Regions from separate parts of the Streptomyces sp. NBC_00271 genome, predicted to be linked through region 3. Evidence: riboswitches for the same ligand, from Rfam matches in the RefSeq annotation. Region 3 holds a riboswitch; each other region holds the start of a gene.
What was found. A riboswitch is a leader RNA that binds a small molecule or an ion and turns the genes downstream of it on or off. The one in region 3 is predicted to bind cobalamin.
Positions count from the first base shown of each region.

Region 1 (4,769 bases), 4.2 Mb from region 3:
CTCCTCGAACAGCTGCCTGGAGAGATACAGGCGCGCCTCGGGGGAGTTGATGTGCTTGTAGAGGGTCAGCACGAGGTTGTTCGACACGATCGAGTCACCCGTCGCGAAGAACGCGACCAGCCGGCCGATCATGTGCTGCTCGCCCTGCGAGAGCTTCGCGAGGTCGGCCACGTCCGAGTGGAGGTCGACCTCCTCCACGGTCCAGGTGTTCTTGATGGCGTCCCGGTAGCGCTCGTAGAAATCGGGGTAGCGCATGGGGCGGAGCGTGAGTTCGAAGCCCGGGTCGAGCAGGTTCTTTTCGATGGAGCTCATTACTGGCAGGCCTCGCAGGACTCGGGGTTCTCAAGGGAGCAGGCGACGGCGTCCTCGTCGGGGATCACCTGCACGGGGATGGTCTTCTCGGGCTGGGCCTGCGCCTGGGCGGCGCGCGCGATACGGGTCGCCGGGCGGGAGCGCAGGTAGTACGTCGTCTTCAGGCCCGACTTCCAGGCGTACGCGTACATCGAGGAGAGCTTGCCGATGGTCGGCGTCTCCAGGAAGAGGTTCAGGGACTGGGCCTGGTCCAGGAACGGGGTGCGGGCGGCGGCCATGTCGATCAGGCCACGCTGCGGGATCTCCCAGGCCGTGCGGTACAGGTCGCGGACGTCCTGCGGCACCCAAGTGAAGCCCTGCACCGAGCCGTTGGACTCACGCAGCGCCTCGCGGGTCTGCGCGTCCCACACGCCGAGCTTCTTCAGCTCGTCCACCAGGTAGGAGTTGACCTGGAGGAACTCACCGGAGAGCGTCTCGCGCTTGAACAGGTTGGACACCTGCGGCTCGATGCACTCGTACACACCCGCGATGGACGCGATGGTGGCGGTCGGCGCGATGGCGAGGAGGAGGGAGTTGCGCATGCCGACCGCGGCGATACGTTCCCGCAGGGCCGCCCAGCGCTCCGGCCAGGTCAGCTCCACGCCGTAGTGGTCGGGGTGCAGGACGCCACGGGCCGTACGGGTCTTCTCCCAGGCCGGGAGCGGGCCGCTGCGCTCCGCGAGGTCGGCCGAGGCCTCGTACGCGGCGAGCATGATCCGCTCGGCGATCCGGGTGGAGAGGGCCTTGGCCTGCGGGGAGTCGAAGGGGACGCGCAGCTTGAAGAAGACGTCCTGCAGCCCCATCGCGCCGAGGCCGACGGGCCGCCACTTCGCGTTCGACCGGCCGGCCTGCTCGGTCGGGTAGAAGTTGATGTCGACGACACGGTCGAGGAAGGTGACGGCGGTGCGGACCGTCTCGTCCAGCCGCTCCCAGTCGATGTCCCCGTCGACCACGAAGGCGCCCAGGTTGACCGAGCCGAGGTTGCAGACCGCCGTCTCCCCGTCGTCCGTGACCTCCAGGATCTCGGTGCAGAGGTTCGAGGAGTGGACGGTGTGGCCCGGCTCCGCCGTCTGGTTGGCGGTGCGGTTGGCGGCGTCCTTGAAGGTCATCCAGCCGTTGCCGGTCTGCGCGAGGGTACGCATCATGCGGCCGTAGAGGTCACGGGCCGGGATGGTCTTCTTGGCGAGGCCGGCCGCCTCCGCCCTGCGGTACGCCGCGTCGAACTCGTCGCCCCACAGGTCGACCAGCTCGGGCACGTCGGAGGGCGAGAAGAGGGACCACTGCCCGTCGGTGTCGACCCGGCGCATGAACTCGTCCGGGATCCAGTGCGCGAGGTTCAGGTTGTGCGTACGGCGGGCGTCCTCACCGGTGTTGTCGCGCAGCTCCAGGAACTCCTCGATGTCGGAGTGCCAGGTCTCCAGGTAGACCGCGGCCGCGCCCTTGCGCCGGCCGCCCTGGTTCACCGCGGCGACCGAGGCGTCGAGGGTCTTCAGGAACGGGACGATCCCGTTGGAGTGCCCGTTCGTACCGCGGATCAGCGAACCGCGCGAACGGATCCGGGAGTACGAAAGTCCGATGCCACCCGCGTGCTTCGAGAGGCGGGCCACCTGGTGGTAGCGGTCGTAGATGGAGTCCAGCTCGTCCAGCGGGGAGTCGAGGAGGTAGCAGGACGACATCTGCGGGTGCCGCGTACCGGAGTTGAACAGCGTGGGGGAGGAGGGGAGGTAGTCGAGGCGGCTCATGAGCCCGTAGAGCGCCGCGACCTCGTCCAGGGCCCGGTTCGTGTCGTCCTCGGCCAGGCCCGACGCCACGCGCAGCATGAAGTGCTGGGGCGTCTCGACGACCTTGCGGGTGATCGGGTGCCGGAGCAGATAGCGGCTGTGCAGGGTGCGCAGGCCGAAGTAGCCGAAGCGGTCGTCGCCGTCGGTGTCGATCAGCGCGTCCAGCCGGGCCGTGTGCAGCCGGACGAACTCCGCCGTGCGGTCGGCGATCAGGCCCTCGCGGTGACCCGTGGCGATCGACCCGGAGAAGGACGTGACGCCCTGCGAGGCGGCCTCCGCCGCGATGCTGATCGTCAGCAGCCTGGCCGCCAGCCGGGAGTAGACGGGGTCCTCGGAGATGAGGCCCGCGGCCGCCTCGGTGGCCAGTTCGCGCAGCTCCGTGTCGTCCGCGTGCGCGGACCGGCCGCGCAGCGCGGCGGCGGCGACCCGGCCGGGGTCGGCGTCGGGGAGGTCGGCGGTGAGGTCGGTCAGGGTACGCAGCAGAGTGGTACCGGGACCGTCCGTCTCCACCAGGACCTGCTTCCGCTCCTGCTGTGCGAAAGCGGTAGCTGAAGCCGGGTCGGCTGGCGCGATGGTCACTTGGGGCTCTCCCTCGCTCGGCACGGGGCCTGGCGGAGGGCAGGGCAGCTCACGAGCGCACACGGCGTCGCGTCCACCGGCCCATTCCGCGAGGCCCGGACGTCATGCACCCGGGCCGGATGGCCGGGCGCGCTGTCGGCAGGTCCTCGGACTGACGCGAGTACATGGGCGCGGGCGTGCGAACACGTACAAGTACACCGTTGCGGGACAGTTCCGGATTTGCACCGGATTCCCCTGCGGCGACAGCGAGCATGAGCATACATCTTGTGCCGGGCTGCCGTGACACCACCAGATGTTGTGTCGTGCCGGTGTCAGAGTGTCAACTCGTAGGTGAGGAGAGTGATGTCGTCGAGGTCCGGGAGCGGGTTCCAGTCACGGTCGGGGGTGCGGGTGAAGCCGAGGCGTTCGTAGATGCGGTGGGCGGCGTGCATGGTGCGCTGGGTGGAGAGCACGACGCGTACGCAGCCGTCGGTGGCGCGTGCGGGGTCGACGCGGGCGCGGACGAGGGTCTCGCCGGCGCCTCGGCCGCGGGACTCGCGTGCGACGGCGAGCATGCGGATCTCGGCTTCGCCGGGGCAAGCCAGGTCGGTCGTGGTCGATGGCGACGAGGACCTCCGCGGCGGTGGGCTTCTCCGATGCGGATGTCCATGCCGGCGAGTGCGCAACAGGGTGCGGAACGGGCCGCCGGATTTGTGTCCGACGGCCCGTGGGGGTTGTTGGCGCGGTTCTTCGGCTGCGGGGCGGTGGGGGCTGGTCGCGCAGTTCCCCGCGCCCCTAAAAGCCTGGGGCACCGGGGCGCAGCCCCGTGCCCCAGGGGCGCGGGGGAACTGCGCGCCAAGCCCCCACCCACCCGCAGCCAACACGCTCACCCGGGGGTCTGGGGGCGCAGCCCCCGGGCTCAGTGGGTGGAACCGGCCGTGGCCGGTGGGAGCTCCGTCTCGACGCCCGGGTCGCCCGCGTCCGCCGTGTAGTCCTCCGGAGACGTCTCGTCGACGCCGTCCGGCGCGTTGAAGGCGCGGAGGGCGAGGGTGAGGACGACGCTGACCACGACGTTCAGGACGAACGCCGTCAGACCGATGTAGCCGATCTCCCCGATGCCCGGGATCTCCTTCGAGCTGCCGCCGAAGTGCTTCTGGGTGGGAGAGGCGACCCCGTACGCGGCGAGCGTGCCGTACAGCATGCCCACCGCCCAGCCACCGAGCAGCGCCCAGCGGTGGAACCAGCGGGTGAACAGGCCACCGACCAGCGCCGGGAAGGTCTGGAGGATCCAGATCCCGCCCAGGAGCTGGAAGTTGATCGCGACCGTCTTGTCCATCGTCAGGACGAAGACCAGCGCGCCCACCTTCACAAGGAGCGACACCAGTTTCGAAACCTTGGTCTCCTGCTGCGGAGTCGCGTCCGGCTTGATGAAGTCCTTGTAGATGTTGCGGGTGAAGAGGTTCGCGGCCGCGATGGACATGATGGCCGCCGGCACGAGCGCTCCGATGCCGATCGCCGCGAAGGCCACCCCCGCGAACCAGTCCGGGAACATGTTCTCGAAGAGCTGGGGTATGGCGAGCTGGCCGTTGGTGACCTTGACCCCGGCCGCGATCGCCATGAACCCGAGCAGGGCAAGCAGCCCCAGCATCAGGGAGTAGAGCGGAAGGATCGTGGTGTTGCGGCGGATCACCTCACGGCTGCGGCTGGAGAGCGTCGCCGTGATCGAGTGCGGGTACATGAACAGCGCGAGCGCCGAGCCGAGCGCGAGCGTGGCGTACGTCCACTGGCCCGCTTGGGCGGGCACGAGCCCGCCCGCCCCCGCCGCCGTGTACTTGTCGCTCGCCGCCTTGAAGATCTCGTCGAACCCGCCCAGCTTGATCGGGATGTAGATGATGGCCACCGCGATCACGATGTAGATCAGGGTGTCCTTCACGAACGCGATCAGGGCGGGCGCCCGCAGCCCCGAGGAGTAGGTGTACGCGGCCAGCACGCCGAACGCGATGAGGAGCGGAAGGTCCTTCACGAACCAGTTCGTGTTCTCGCCGCCGCCCACGCCCATCACGTCCAGGACGGCCTGGA
Region 1 covers NZ_CP108070.1:7,588,664-7,593,432, forward strand. The annotation lists gene OG798_RS34605 (ribonucleotide-diphosphate reductase subunit beta) at 1-312, opposite strand, end outside; gene OG798_RS34610 (ribonucleoside-diphosphate reductase subunit alpha) at 312-2,711, opposite strand; cobalamin riboswitch at 2,832-2,970, opposite strand; partial or broken gene OG798_RS34615 (GNAT family N-acetyltransferase) at 3,023-3,298, opposite strand; gene mctP (monocarboxylate uptake permease MctP) at 3,610-4,769, opposite strand, start outside.
Region 1: another riboswitch for cobalamin. It lies ahead of OG798_RS34610 (ribonucleoside-diphosphate reductase subunit alpha); the one in region 3 lies ahead of OG798_RS15950 (cobalamin biosynthesis protein).

Region 2 (4,769 bases), 7.9 Mb from region 3:
GGCCGCCCGGGATCACCAATACGTCGCACGGTTCTTGTACGTCGTCTGCGGACAGGTCGGCGCTGAGGCGGATCCCGGCGGAGGTGATGACCTCCGCCCCGTCCTCGGACGCGATCTGCACCCGATAACGCCCGCCGAACTCGTTCGCCGTCGTGAACACCTCGATGGGGCCGGTCACATCGAGCAGCCGCACACCCGGAAAGACCAGCACGGTCACGATGAGCGGATCCATTGCCGGGCGCTTGTGGTTCATCGGATGCCTCCGGGCTGTGCGCGGTGCGGACACTGGATCGACAGGGTGTTGGTGATGGCGTGCCTGCTGGCATGCCGCCGCCGCATTGCCTCGGGATCGGGGCGAGAGCTTGGCAGACGGCCCAGGCGCCGACGTAGTCGACCCCGCTTGCCAGGTGCGCATCATTGCGTGCCCTGGGGAATGCGGCAGGGCGTGTCCTGACAGGTGCCGCGGGCTGCACGGGCCCGGTCCAAGGGCCGTATCCGACCCCGGTCCGCCCAGTCGTCGGATTTCCCTGTGCTCATCATGTGCCAGTGACCCCCACCGAAGCCACGACCGGTTTGCTCCCTGCTGGGAGGCACAGCCTTTCAGCCGCCGTGCTCGGCGCGCTCTATCGCTGTGACGTTCACGGCGCTCTACCACCGTGTGTTCGAAGGACGGAGCCATGGCTCGCGCTGTCCTCGGCCTCACCGCGTATGGCGCAGCGCGTCACGCGAGCCATCCATGCGGTCTGTCCGAGGGGCGGAAACGCGCCCTGGTACTCGCGATCCAACTCTCCGCGGCGCCCCGCGCGCTGCTCCTGGCCGAGCCGACCCGCGGGCTCGACTACCGGGCGAAGACGGAGCTGGTCCGCATCGTCGACGCACTCGCGGCACAGGGGCGGACCGTCGTCATCTCCCCGCACGACGCCGAGTTCGCCGCCCGGGCCGCGGATCGGATCGGGTCGTGGTCCTCGACGGTGCTGACCACCTTCCGCCGCGCCGCCCGCCGCGCCAGATTCCAGGCCCCGGTCCGCTTCGCCGGCCCGAAACTGTCCGATTCCCGCGGTCGTTGAGCTCGGCCGACTCATCCGAGGGCGTGTCGGGGTGGATTTACTAGGACGTCCAACTATATGCTCGTGAGGAATGCCCGCGGTGCAGGGAAGCCGGTGTGAATCCGGCACGGTCCCGCCACTGTGACCGGGGAGTACGTCGTCGAGCAGGACGCCACTGACGAGCGAGATGTCGGGAAGGCGGACGGCGCGCGCTGATCCGGGAGTCAGGATACCGGCCGCGGTTTTGTTCCGTGTTGTCCACGAGGATGGAGCAGACACGCATGGCATCAGTGTGCACCCACGACCCTGGTGATCCGGCCCGACGGGCATCGACTGCCGCGCGTCCTGCCGTGCAGGTAGGGACCGTCACGCGTCCTGCCGGACGGGTACGGACCGTCACGCGCCCTGCCGGGCAGGTGCGGACCGTCACGCGTCCCGCGGTACGGACGTCGAGTCCCGTGCGTCCCGCGGCTCGGGCACGCGCTGACGCGATCCGCGCGGTCTGAACGACCCTTCTCTGCCCCATGCCGTCTCGCGCGACCCCCGCACGCACAAGGCCCTGCCCGTGTGTGCCGTTGGTCGGCGCGCCATCCCCGGGATCCCACCTGACGAGAGCAGGCACCCATGGTCCGTGAACACGACCGCGCCACCGTGCGTGAGTTGAGCCATTTCATCGGCGGCAAGCACACTCCGGGAACATCGGGGTCCTACGGCGACGTCTACGACCCCAACACGGGCGAGGTGCAGGCCCATGTCCCGCTCGCCGACCGCGCTGAGACCGAGGCGGCGATCACCGACGCCGCGACGGCGCAGCGCGAGTGGGGCGAGTGGAATCCGCAACGCCGTGCCCGCGTCCTCCTCCGCTTCCTCCAACTCGTCGAGGGCGAGCGGGACGCGCTGGCCCGGCTGCTCTCCTCCGAGCACGGCAAGACGGTCGCCGACGCACACGGCGACGTCCAACGCGGCCTGGAAGTGGTGGAGTTCGCCGCCGGGATCCCGCATCTGCTGAAGGGGGAGTTCACCGACAACGCCGGCACCGGCATCGACGTCCACTCCGTGCGCGCCCCGATCGGTGTGGTGGCCGGCATCACCCCGTTCAACTTCCCCGCGATGATCCCCCTGTGGAAGGCGGCTCCCGCGCTGGCCTGCGGCAACGCCTTCATCCTCAAGTCCTCCGAGCGCGACCCGTCCGTACCGCTGCGGCTCGCCGAACTCTTCCTGGAGGCGGGCCTGCCGCCGGGCGTCCTGAACGTCGTCCACGGCGGCAAGGAGAGCGTCGACACCCTCCTCGAAGACCCCCGCGTCGGCGCGCTCGGCTTCGTCGGCTCCACCCCGATCGCCGCGTACGTCTACGCCACCGCCGCGGCCCACGGCAAGCGCGCCCAGTGCTTCGGCGGCGCCAAGAACCACATGATCGTGATGCCGGACGCCGACCTCGACCAGGCCGTGGACGCCCTGATCGGCGCCGGGTACGGCTCGGCGGGGGAGCGCTGTATGGCGATCTCCGTCGCCATCCCGGTCGGCGAGGACACCGCCGACGCTCTGGTCGCCCGTCTGAAGGAGCGCATCTGCTCGCTGCGGATCGGCCGCAGTGACGACCCCGAGGCGGACTTCGGCCCGCTGGTCGGACGGGACGCCGTCGACCGGGTTCGCCGCTACGTCGACCTCGGTGTCGAGGAGGGCGCGGAACTCGTCGTCGACGGACGGGACTTCGTCCTGCCCGGGCACGAGAACGGCTTCTTCACTGGTGCCTCCCTGTTCGACCGGGTCACCCCCGCGATGCGCATCCACCAGGAGGAGATCTTCGGGCCGGTCCTGTCCGTGGTCCGCGCCGCGGACTACGAGGAGGCCCTGCGGCTGCCCAGCGAGCACGTCTACGGAAGCGGTGTCGCGATCTTCACCCGGGACGGCGACACCGCCCGCGACTTCACCCGCCGGGTGAACACCGGCATGGTCGGCGTGAACGTGCCGATCCCCGTCCCGGTCGCCTACCACACCTTCGGCGGTTGGAAGCGTTCCGGCTTCGGCGACCTCAACCAGCACGGTCCGGACGCGATCCGCTTCTACACCCGTACGAAGACCGTCACCTCGCGCTGGCCCTCGGGCTTCGGGAAGGCGCGAGCTTCACCATCCCGACGATGGGCTGAGCGCGATGACCACCACCCTGCTCACCGAGGACCAACAGGCCCTCGTCGAGACGACCCTGGACTTCGCCCAGGACCACCTCGCCCCGCACGCCCTGGACTGGGACCGGGACAAACACTTCCCGCTCGACGTCCTGCGCAAGGCCGCAGGACTGGGCCTCGGCGGTGTGTACGTCCGCCAGGAGGCGGGCGGCGCGGGCCTCACCCGTGCCGACGGCGTCCTTGTCTTCGAGACCCTGGCCTCGGGCTGTCCGTCCATCGCGGGCTATCTCTCCATCCACAACATGGTCGCCTGGATGATCGACCAGTACGGGGAGCTGGCTCAGCGGGAGCGATGGCTGCCCCGGCTCTGCGCCATGGAGGACCTGGCGAGCTACTGCCTGACCGAACCGGGCGCCGGATCGGACGCCGCCGCTCTGCGCACCCGTGCCGTCCGCGACGGCGGCCACTACGTCCTGACCGGGGTCAAGCAGTTCATCTCCGGCGCGGGAGCCTCCCAGGTGTACGTCGTCCTGGCCCGTACCGGCGCCGACGGCCCGCACGGCATCTCCGCGTTCCTCGTCGACAAGGACGACCCCAGCCTCTCCTTCGGCCCCAACGAGCGGAAGATGGGCTGGAACGCCCAGCCCACCCGCCAGGTGATCCTGGACGGCGTCCGACTGCCCGCCGACCGGCTGCTCGGCCACGAGGGCGAGGGCTTCCGCATCGCCATGAACGGCCTCAACGGCGGACGTCTCGGCATCGCCGCCTGCTCCCTCGGCGGCGCCCGCAACGCCCTCGACCGCAGCCTGGCCCACCTCGCCGACCGGGAGGCGTTCGGCGGGCGGCTGCTCGACGCCCAGGCGCTCCAGTTCCGGCTGGCGGACATGGCGACCGAACTGGCAGCCGCCCGCGCGCTGGTCCACCAGGCCGCCCAGGCCCTGGACCGCGGCGATCCACAGGCGCCACACCTGTGCGCGATGGCCAAGCGGTTCGCCACCGACACCGGATACTCCGTCGCCGACCAGGCCCTGCAACTGCACGGCGGCTACGGCTACCTGAGCGAGTACGGCATCGAGAAGATCGTCCGCGACCTGCGGGTCCACCAGATCCTGGAAGGAACCAACGAGATCATGCGCGTCATCGTGGCCCGTGGCCTGACGGAGGCATTCGGATGACCGACACAGACGACACCGTGCCGGCGACCGGTACCGACGACTCCCTACTGCTGCGCACCGAGGGGCGCGCCGCGTACCTCACCCTCAACAGGCCCAAGGCGCTCAACGCCCTCACCCACGCGATGGTCCGCCGCCTCGACCTCGCGCTGACGGCCTGGGAGCACGACCCGGCCGTGGAGACCGTCGTCCTCACCGGCGCGGGGGAGCGGGGCCTGTGCGCGGGCGGCGACATCCGCGCCATCCACGAGGACGCCCGGAACGGGGACGGGACGGCGTCGGCGGCCTTCTGGCGGGACGAGTACCGGCTCAACGCCCGCATCGCCCACTACCCGAAGCCGTACGTCGCCGTGATGGACGGCATCGTCATGGGCGGCGGCGTCGGCGTCTCCGCCCACGGCAGCGTCCGGATCGTCACCGAGCGC
Region 2 covers NZ_CP108070.1:11,290,957-11,295,725, forward strand. The annotation lists gene OG798_RS51560 (GlxA family transcriptional regulator) at 1-253, opposite strand, end outside; partial or broken gene OG798_RS51565 (cobalt ABC transporter ATP-binding protein) at 672-953, shown strand; cobalamin riboswitch at 1,128-1,301, shown strand; partial or broken gene OG798_RS51570 (CoA-acylating methylmalonate-semialdehyde dehydrogenase) at 1,671-3,193, shown strand; gene OG798_RS51575 (acyl-CoA dehydrogenase family protein) at 3,199-4,347, shown strand; gene OG798_RS51580 (enoyl-CoA hydratase/isomerase family protein) at 4,344-4,769, shown strand, end outside.
Region 2: another riboswitch for cobalamin. It lies ahead of OG798_RS51570 (CoA-acylating methylmalonate-semialdehyde dehydrogenase); the one in region 3 lies ahead of OG798_RS15950 (cobalamin biosynthesis protein).

Region 3 (4,769 bases):
CGGCTGAGGCAGTTCGCCGCGGGCTAGAAGCCCTCGAACAATCCCCCGGCGGAGCCGAAATTCCGCCTCCGTTCGAACATCTGGTCAAAGGTCAGGCCGCCCCTCCCGCACACTGGTCATTACAAGCGGAGGGGCGGTCCACCGTTTGAGACACCCCAGCGCCCGCCCCAGTTCATCTTCCGTTCACTCAGGTTGCCTACGGTCCACCTGCCACTGACGCCAAACAGAAGCCTGGGTAAATGGAACACATCACGCTCCTCCTCGGAATCGTGATCGTCACCGCTCTCGTGTTCGATTTCACGAACGGTTTCCACGACACTGCCAACGCGATGGCGACCACCATCTCGACCGGCGCCCTGAAGCCCAAGACGGCGGTGGCCATGTCCGCCGTGCTGAACCTCGTCGGCGCGTTCCTCTCCGTGGAGGTCGCCAAGACGATCTCCGGCGGGATCATCAACGAAGAGGGCATACGCGTCCAAGTGATCTTCGCGGCGCTCGTCGGCGCCATCCTCTGGAATCTGCTGACCTGGCTTCTGGGTCTGCCCTCCAGCTCCTCCCACGCACTGTTCGGCGGCCTGATCGGCGCCGCGGTCATGTCGGCCGGCTGGTCGTCGGTGAACGGCTCGACCGTCGTCACCAAGGTGCTCATCCCCGCGGTCGCCGCGCCCATCGTGGCCGGACTCGCCGCGATGCTGGCCACCCGGCTGACCTACCGGATCGGCAACCGCGCCGACGAGAAGGCGACCGCCAAGGGCTACCGCGCCGGCCAGATCGCCTCCGCCGGCCTGGTCTCCCTGGCGCACGGCACGAACGACGCCCAGAAGACGATGGGCATCATCACCCTCGCCCTGGTCACCGGCGGCGTCATTGCCCCGGGCTCGAACCCCCCGCTGTGGGTCATCGTCTCGGCCGGTACGGCCATCGCGCTCGGCACCTACCTGGGCGGCTGGCGCATCATCCGCACCATGGGCAAGGGCCTCACGGACCTCGCGCCGCCGCAGGGCTTCGCCGCCCAGACCAGCGCCGCGACGGCCATCCTGGCCTCCTCGCACATCGGCTTCTCCCTCTCCACCACCCAGGTCTGCTCCGGCGCCGTGATGGGCTCGGGCCTCGGCCGCAAGGGCGGAGTGGTCCGCTGGTCGACCGCGACCCGGATGTTCGTCGCCTGGGGCCTGACCCTGCCGGCCGCCGGTCTGGCCGGTGCCTCCGCCGAGTTCCTCACCAAGCAGGGCACCTGGGGCATCGTCCTCACCGGCGCCCTGCTCGTCGCCGGGGCCGGCACCATCTGGAAGCTCTCCCGCCGCCAGCCGGTCACCGTCGACAACGTCAACGACGTCGACGCCGAGCCCGCGGGCGTCGTCACCACCGCGATCGCCGCCGTCACCCCGCCGCCCGCGGGCCCCGTCACCGGCGACCTGTCCGGCGACCTGAAGACCACCATCCCGTCCCCGGACGCGGAGCCCACCCGCCCGGCCACGGTGTAAGGACAGAACAGCATGCACATCGACTGGGCAGCCCTCGGCTCCGTCTTCGGAGTCAGCCTCGTGACCACCGTCGGCCTCGTCGGCCTCTTCACCCTCGGCATCGTCGGCCTCTCCAAGCGCGAGTCCGCGTCCGCCCAGGGCGGCTCCGCGACCCTCGCGGTCACCGGCGCGTACGTCTGCTTCGCGGCGTGCGCCGCGGCGGTGGCGTACGGCATCTTCCTGATCGTCGGCAAGTAACCCAAAACGGGCAGCACTTCGAGTGGGGTGCGGGACGGATCACCGTCCCGCACCCCACCTGTATGTGGGCCTTCGCACACTCTCCCCGCGCAGGTCAACGGCAAGTTGACGGGTCTTCCAACCCGTGGTGGACTGCCGGAGCCAAGTACGGCGACAGAAGAGGAAGCCGGTGTGAATCCGGCGCGGTCCCGCCACTGTGACCGGGGAAGGAACTCCCCGGGAGCCAGGAACTCTCCCCGCCGGTCTCGTCGAACCAGGGCGCGGACACCCTGAGTGAGGACATAACGCCATGCGCGGCTGCCCAAGTGCCCTGCGAGCGACGGTTCCACCCGACCTGACGGTCGGCTGACCCCGTGCGTGCCGATCGCGTCTTCGCGTACGGCGCCGCCGCCGGCCTCCTCGGTGACCTGCTGCTCGGCGATCCCCGCCGGGGGCATCCGGTCGCCGTGTTCGGGCGGAGCGCGGCAGCCGTGGAGCGGGTGCTGTGGCGGGACCACCGCGGGTGGGGCGCGCTGCACACCGCTGTGTGCGTGGGAGGTGCCGCCGGACTCGCCGCCGTCGCTTGCCGTGCCGTACGCCCCTCACGTGCCGCGTCCCTCGCGCTGACGGCCGCCGCCACCTGGGCCGTCGTCGGGGGCACCACGCTCGGGCGGGAGGCCCGGGCGATCGGTGACGCCCTCGCGGACGGGGAGATCGAGACGGCCCGGGAGCGGCTGCCGCATCTGTGCGGACGGGATCCCCAGGCCCTCGGCGCCGACGGCATCGCGCGCGCCGTCGTCGAGTCCGTCGCCGAGAACACCTCCGACGCCGTGGTGGGCGCCCTGGTGTGGGGTGCCGTGGGCGGAGTCACGGGGCTCGTCGGCTTTCGGGCCGTCAACACCCTTGACGCCATGGTCGGTCACAGGTCGCCCAGATACCGGCGGTACGGGTGGGCCTCGGCCCGGCTCGACGACGTCGCCGGATGGCCGGGGGCTCGTCTCACCGCCGTGCTCGCCGCCCTCGCGGGTGACAGTCCCCGAGGGGCCCTGCGAGCCTGGCGCGCCGACGCCGTCAAGCATCCGAGCCCCAACGCCGGGCCCGTGGAGGCCTCGTTCGCGGGGGCGCTCGGGGTGCGCCTGGGCGGCACCCTCTCCTACGGCGGGCGCGTCGAGCACCGGCCCGAACTCAACGGCGCCGGACGCGCCGTGCACGTCGACGACATCGAGCGGGCCGTACGGCTGTCACGGCGTGTCGGCTGGCTCGCCCTCGGCGTGAGCGCCGGCGGACGGCTGCTCGCACAGAGGCTTCTCAGGAAGGGGCGTACGTCATGAGCGGCGGGCTGCTCGTCGCCGGGACCACCTCCGACGCCGGCAAGAGCGTCGTGACCGCCGGGATCTGCCGGTGGCTGGTGCGCCACGGCGTCAAGGTCGCGCCCTTCAAGGCGCAGAACATGTCCCTGAACTCGTTCGTGACGCGCGAGGGCGCCGAGATCGGGCGCGCGCAGGCCATGCAGGCGCAGGCCGCCCGGGTGGAGCCGACCGCGCTCATGAACCCCGTGCTGCTCAAGCCGGGCAGCGACCGGAGCAGTCAGGTCGTCCTCATGGGAAAGCCCGTGGGCGAGATGACCGCCCGTGGCTACCACGGTGGGCGGCAGGAAGCCCTCCTCACCACCGTGCTGGACTGTCTCGCCGAGTTGCGGGGCACGTATGACGCGGTGATCTGTGAGGGGGCCGGCAGTCCTGCCGAGATCAATCTGCGGCGGACCGACATCGTGAACATGGGGATCGCGCGCAATGCGCGGCTGCCCGTGCTCGTCGTCGGCGACATCGACCGCGGGGGTGTGTTCGCCTCGTTCTTCGGGACGGTCGCGCTGCTGTCGCGGGAGGACCAGGAGTTCGTCGCCGGGTTCCTCGTCAACAAGTTCAGGGGGGACGTCTCCCTGCTGGAGCCGGGGCTCGACATGCTCCACGGCCTCACCGGGCGGCCTACGTACGGCGTCCTGCCCTTCCGACACGGCCTCGGCATCGACGAGGAGGACGGGCTGCGGGTGTCGTTGCGGGGAGCGGTCCGGGAGTCCCGAGTGACCTCCCCCGTCGGCGAGCACGTGCTGCGCGTCGCCGTCTGCGCGATCCCGCTGATGTCCAACTTCACGGACGTGGACGCGCTGGCCGCCGAGCCGGGTGTCGTGGTGCGGTTCGTGGACCGGGCCGAGGAGCTGGCCGACGCCGACCTCGTCGTCGTCCCCGGGACCCGGGGGACGGTGAAGGCGCTGGAGTGGCTGCGCGAGCGCGGACTCGCGGACGCCATCCTGCGCAGAGCCGCCGAGGGGCGGCCCGTGCTGGGCATCTGCGGCGGTTTCCAGGTCCTCGGCGAGCACATCGAGGACGAGGTCGAGTCGCGCGCCGGTCAGGTCGACGGGCTCGGACTCCTGCCGGTCCGGGTGCGGTTCGCACGCGAGAAGACCCTGACCCGGCCCGTCGGGGAGGCGCTCGGCGAGCACGTCGAGGGCTACGAGATCCATCACGGCGTCGCCGATGTGACGGGCGGTGAGCCCTTCTTGGACGGCTGCCGGGTCGGCGCCGTCTGGGGCACGCACTGGCACGGCTCGCTGGAGTCGGACGGCTTCCGGCGTGCCTTCCTGCGCGAGGTGGCGGCCGCCGCGGGCCGTCGTTTCGTGCCGGCCGCCGACACGTCGTTCGCGGCGCTGCGCGAGGAGCAGCTCGACCGGCTCGGCGATCTGATCGAGGAACACGCGGACACGGACGCGCTGTGGCGGCTCATCGAGTCGGGCGCGCCGCAAGGACTGCCTTTCATTCCACCGGGAGCGCCCGCATGAGCACAGTGTTGTTGTTGTCGACCGCCGACACCGATCTGCTGGCGGCGCGTGCCTCCGGCGCCCCGTACCGGATCGGCAACCCCACCCGGGTGGATGTCGAGGGCGAACTGCCGTCCCTCGTCGAGGGCGCGGACATCGCCGTCGTACGCCTCCTGGGCGGCAAGCGTGCGTGGGAGGAGGGCCTGCGGAAGCTGAAGGCCTCGGGCATCCCCACCGTGCTGCTCGGCGGGGAG
Region 3 covers NZ_CP108070.1:3,397,939-3,402,707, forward strand. The annotation lists gene OG798_RS15935 (lysozyme) at 1-27, shown strand, start outside; gene OG798_RS15940 (inorganic phosphate transporter) at 240-1,484, shown strand; gene OG798_RS15945 (hypothetical protein) at 1,497-1,721, shown strand; cobalamin riboswitch at 1,833-1,973, shown strand; gene OG798_RS15950 (cobalamin biosynthesis protein) at 2,075-3,031, shown strand; gene OG798_RS15955 (cobyric acid synthase) at 3,028-4,536, shown strand; gene cobN (cobaltochelatase subunit CobN) at 4,533-4,769, shown strand, end outside.

Region 4 (4,769 bases), 6.7 Mb from region 3:
AACGCACCGCCCCTGCCGGACGTGTCCGAGGGCCACACTGTGCTCAGACTTGGTACCCGTACCGGCTACCACAACGAGTTTCTGCTGCCGAAGGATCCCGGAACGGCAGGGGAGGCGCTCGACGCCCTGGTCGCCGGTGCCGCCGAGAGGGCCGCGGCGCTCGGCTGCGACGCGTTGCTCTTCGACTTCCTCACCACCGACAGTCTGCGGCTGCTCGCGGGCCGGTTCGGGGTGCGGGCGCAGCTGCGAGCCGCCGAGGCCGTGGTGCACAACGACGTCGGCACCTTCGAGTCCTACCGTCAGCTGCTCGGCCGCAACGTCCGCAAGCGCGAGTACGAGATCCGGCGCTTCACGGACTCCGGGCTGCACGTGGAGACGGCCCCGCTGTCCGCGTGCGTCGACGAGTTCGCGCCACTGGTCGGCCAGACCATGGACCGGTACAACGCCTCCCTCGACCTCGCGGAGATCCACACGTTCCTCACCGTCCAGGCGAACTGCCTGGACGACCTGAGCACCGTGTTCCGCTGCGTCGACGAGAAGGGGGAACTGGTCGGCGCCAGCCTGTGCTTCGCCTGGCGGGACACCTTCTACGCCCGGGTGGCCGGCTTCGACTACGAGCGGACGCGCAACACCTACGAGTACTTCAACGCCGTCTACTACGAACCGCTCCACCACATGGAACGCAACGCGATGACCACGCTCCACCTCGGGCCCTCCTCCCTGAAGGCGAAGGTTCACCGGGGGGCCTCGCTGCACCCCCTGTGGGCGGCCGTCGTTCCCCTGCCGGCCACCGCGCCCGCCGGACTGCGACGGGACACGGTGGCGGACCAGGCTCTCGCCGACGCGGTCCGTGAGGAGGCGGGCGCCGGCATGAGCGAGGAGGAGTGGGACCTGACCCGCGTCACTCCCCTGTGAGGGAGGCCTCCGGGCCGCCGGGCTCGCCGACGGGCCACAGCACCGGGCAGAACTCCGGGTCGGAGTAGTCCGGTTGACCGGCGGCAGTCCTGCGGACCAGGAAATCGTGTTTGTAGGGCTCCTGCCGGCCGTCGGACAGGGTGTGGTCGCGGTAGGTGTTCGTCCCGTCCTGGAGATGGAAGGAGATGGCCCGGCGCGGCCGGGGACTGCGGTTGGCGCCGCTGCCGTGGTAGAGGAGGCAGTGGTGGAAGGTCATGTGTCCTTTGGGAATGTGCACCGGAACCTTCTCGACCACGGCGCCGTTTCGCTCCGCGTCACCGTTCAGGAGATAGTCGCGCCCCACATCCTGAGGATCACCGACCGGCCGGGCGGCGCCGTGCCGATGCCGCCAGCGGTGGCTTCCGTTCACCATGGTGATCGTGCCCGACTCCTCGGTGCAGTCGTGGAACGGAATGAAGGCGGTGAGCATTTCGTCCGACGAGCAGGTGGGCCAGAAATACTTGTCGAAGTGCCAGGAGACAATGTTCGACTTCTCTTCGGCGATGGGCGGCTTGTAGATCAGTGTGGCCTGGAAGACGCGTATTCCAGGAGTCTGTGCCAAGCGGGCGGCCACCGCCCCGATGATGGGTTTCCTCAGGATTTTCCTCATCGTTTCGTCTTGGTAGTGGATGTAGTCGTTGTTGCGTTGGACATCTCCGTCGGCGGGGGTCCAGTCGGCCAGTCGGTCCGGCCGTTTCGGAAGCTCCCGATCGCGCTGACCAGCGTAGTAGCGCTCGCTCGCGTCGGTCAGGGCGTCCACTTCGGCGTCGGTGAGCAGCTTCTCCGACAAATACCAGCCACGCTCCGAATAAAGCCGGACATCTTTCTCGGACGGGAGCAGTTCGACTTCCTCGGCGGTAAGTCCTGAATGGTCGTACATTCCGCGACTCCTGTTACCGTGAATGGGGTGCAACAGCGACATCCACCCGCACGCTAGCGGACCATGGTGCGCCATGCTAGCGTTGCCGTGATTTTTTTCATGAAGACTTGACCGGGGGTTGCGGTGGCCATATTCGACAAGGATATTCGAATCCTGATCGCGGACAACAAAGACTTCCGCAACATCTGGCTCGGAGAAACCTCGGCGCATTTCGGCGGACAGCTGACCAGTTTTCTCCTACCCTTGATCGCGGTCACCTACCTCCATGCGGACGGCACGGGCGTGGGACTCGTCTCGGCGGTGCAGTTCGTCCCCGTCGTGGTGCTCTCGCTGATCGCCGGTGTCATGGTCGACCGGTATCCGCCGCGCCGCACCCTCGTCGCCGCGAGTGTCGCTCAGGGCGCGGCGCTTGCGGTGCTCGCCGCGTTCCAGGCGGCCGACGGGCTGAACTTCGGCCAACTTGTCGTCGCCGCCGCCGTGATCGGTGTCGCCACCGTCTTCTACGAAGTCGCCTACCAGTCCACGCTGCCCAGGCTCCTGCCGCTGAACTCCATCGCCGCGGCCAACGGCCTGCACCAGGCGACGTATTCGGTCAGCACCCTCGCCGGTCCGGCCGCGGCCGGCTTCCTCGTCGGCCAGTTGGGGGCGTCGCCGACCCTGACGGTGGCCGCCGCATGCTCCGCCGGTGCCGCGGTGAGCGGTCTGCTGCTGCGGGGCGTCAAGGCCCCCGAACAGCCACGTGAGTCGGCGCTGAAGGCGATCGGCTCCGGGCTCCGCTACACGTGGTCCCTGCGCCCGATCCGGGACCTGTGCGTTCAGGCCGGCCTATCGAACCTGCACGAGAAGGCGTTCCTGACCGTCTTCCTGGTGTTCGCCGTCCGTGACCTCGACATGAGCGGCACCACCGTGGGCGTGATCACCGGCATCGGCAGTGTGGGGGCCCTGATCGGCTCGCTCTGCGCCACCCGGCTCACCCGACGGTGGGCCGTCGGCGGTGTGCTGGCCCTGGGTGCGGTGCTGGCCGCGGTGGGTCTGCTGCTCGTACCCGCCGTCAGCCAGGTCGGCGGGTACGTCGCCGTGCTCGCGTCGGTCGCCATGATGGTGAACGGCTTCGGCGTCGCACTGTTCAACGTGTTCGCCGTCAGCCTGCGGCAGGCCATTCCGCCGGAGCACCAGATCGGCGCGGTGACCGCGAGCTACCGCCTTGTCGCCCTGGGGACGCTGCCCCTGGGAGCCCTCGTCGGCGGTGCGCTGGCTGACGCCCTGTCACCCGGCACGGCCCTGTGGGCCGTCGGGGTCTCCTACCTGGTCGTCTCGTTCTGGCTCACGTTCTCCCCCCTCCGCGGGGCTCGCACGCTGGAGGAGGCACAGAAGCTCGGTCGTACGACGGACACGCCCGAGTCCCAGGACGCGGACCGGTCCCCCTCGGTCTGAGAGCGAGGCCGGGGCCCCGAACTCAGCCGGGTTCCGCCACGGCTGACCCGCTGTTCACAGGGGACCGCCCACCTGGTGCGAGAGGAAGATCACGCCAGGTGGCGCGGTCTTGGCCCCACACCCGACACGCGGTACGGTCGGTGCGATATCGATGACGGCAAGACGGAAGCCGGTGGGAAACCGGCACGGTCGCGCCACTGTGAACGAGAGGCTCCAGCCCGCTGGGACCCCTTGTGAGTCAGACCCGTAGCCGTCGTCCAGTGCACCACCGAGATGGGACGCGAACTCCCGAGGAGGCCCTGCCATGGCGCAGACCGTCGCCCAGCCGACAACCACCACCCCCGTCGTTCCCGCCAAGCTGCCGCTCAAGGCGATTGCTCCGTGGGCGGTCTTCTTCGGCATTCTGATGCTCGTCCTGCTGTACTTCGTCGGTGCCGAACAGGGCGCCACCTCCGTCGTCTCCGGCTCGGACGTCCACGAGTGGGTACACGACGCCCGCCACCTTCTCGGCTTCCCCTGCCACTGACCGAGGGGAACCCCAGCACTCCCATGAACTCCGCGACGGTAAGAAATCTGCTCGTGCGGGGCATGTTGGCCGGCCTCGGTGCCGGCCTGCTCGCCCTGGTTGCCGCCTACTTCCTCGGTGAGCCGAACGTCGACAGCGCGATCAGCTTCGAGGAAGCCCACTCCCACGAGCACGAGATGGAGATCGTCTCCCGGTCTCTGCAGTCCACCGCCGGTCTCGCCACCGGCGTCCTGGTCTACGGCGTCGCCTTCGGCGGCATCGCCGCGCTGGCCTTCTCCTTCGCGCTCGGCCGCGTCGGCCGCTTCAGCCCGCGGGCGACCGCACTGCTGCTGTCCGGCTGCGCGCTGCTGGCCGTGTACGTCGTGCCGTTCCTGAAGTACCCGGCCAACCCGCCGTCGGTCGGCAACGCCGACACCATCGGCAAGCGGACCACCCTGTACTTCCTGATGATGGTGCTCAGCGTGCTCCTCGCGATCGCCGCCACCATCCTGGGCAAGCGGCTGGCACCCAGGATCGGCACCTGGTACGCCACCGTTGGCGCGGTGGCCGCCTTCGCCGTCGTGATCGGTCTGGCGTACGCGTTCCTGCCGGTCATCAACGAGGTGCCGAAGGACTTCCCGGCCACCCTGCTGTGGCGGTTCCGTCTCTCCGCACTGGCCATACAGACCGTCCTGTGGGGCGGATTCGGCCTGGTCTTCGGCGAGTTGGCCGAGCGCTTGCTGAACCCCAAGCCGGTGACGGCCGCCGCGAGCGGACGGGTCGCCGTCCCCAGCTGACCTGACGCGCCACACGAGTGAAGGCCCCCGGAACCATCCGGGGGCCTTCTCGTGTTGTAAGTCCCCTACCATCGGGGTGTGTTCCGTGGAGAGAGTGGTCAACCGGTGAAGGATTGACGGGAGTTGTTAAGAGTTGAAAGAATCCAGCTCGCTTCGCCGCGTCTGAAGTGAGCGAAGCGACACGAGTGGCTTGGGCGGC
Region 4 covers NZ_CP108070.1:10,077,265-10,082,033, forward strand. The annotation lists gene OG798_RS45850 (hypothetical protein) at 1-915, shown strand, start outside; gene OG798_RS45855 (phytanoyl-CoA dioxygenase family protein) at 902-1,876, opposite strand; gene OG798_RS45860 (MFS transporter) at 1,958-3,268, shown strand; cobalamin riboswitch at 3,389-3,537, shown strand; gene OG798_RS45865 (CbtB domain-containing protein) at 3,573-3,794, shown strand; gene OG798_RS45870 (CbtA family protein) at 3,818-4,570, shown strand.
Region 4: another riboswitch for cobalamin. It lies ahead of OG798_RS45865 (CbtB domain-containing protein); the one in region 3 lies ahead of OG798_RS15950 (cobalamin biosynthesis protein).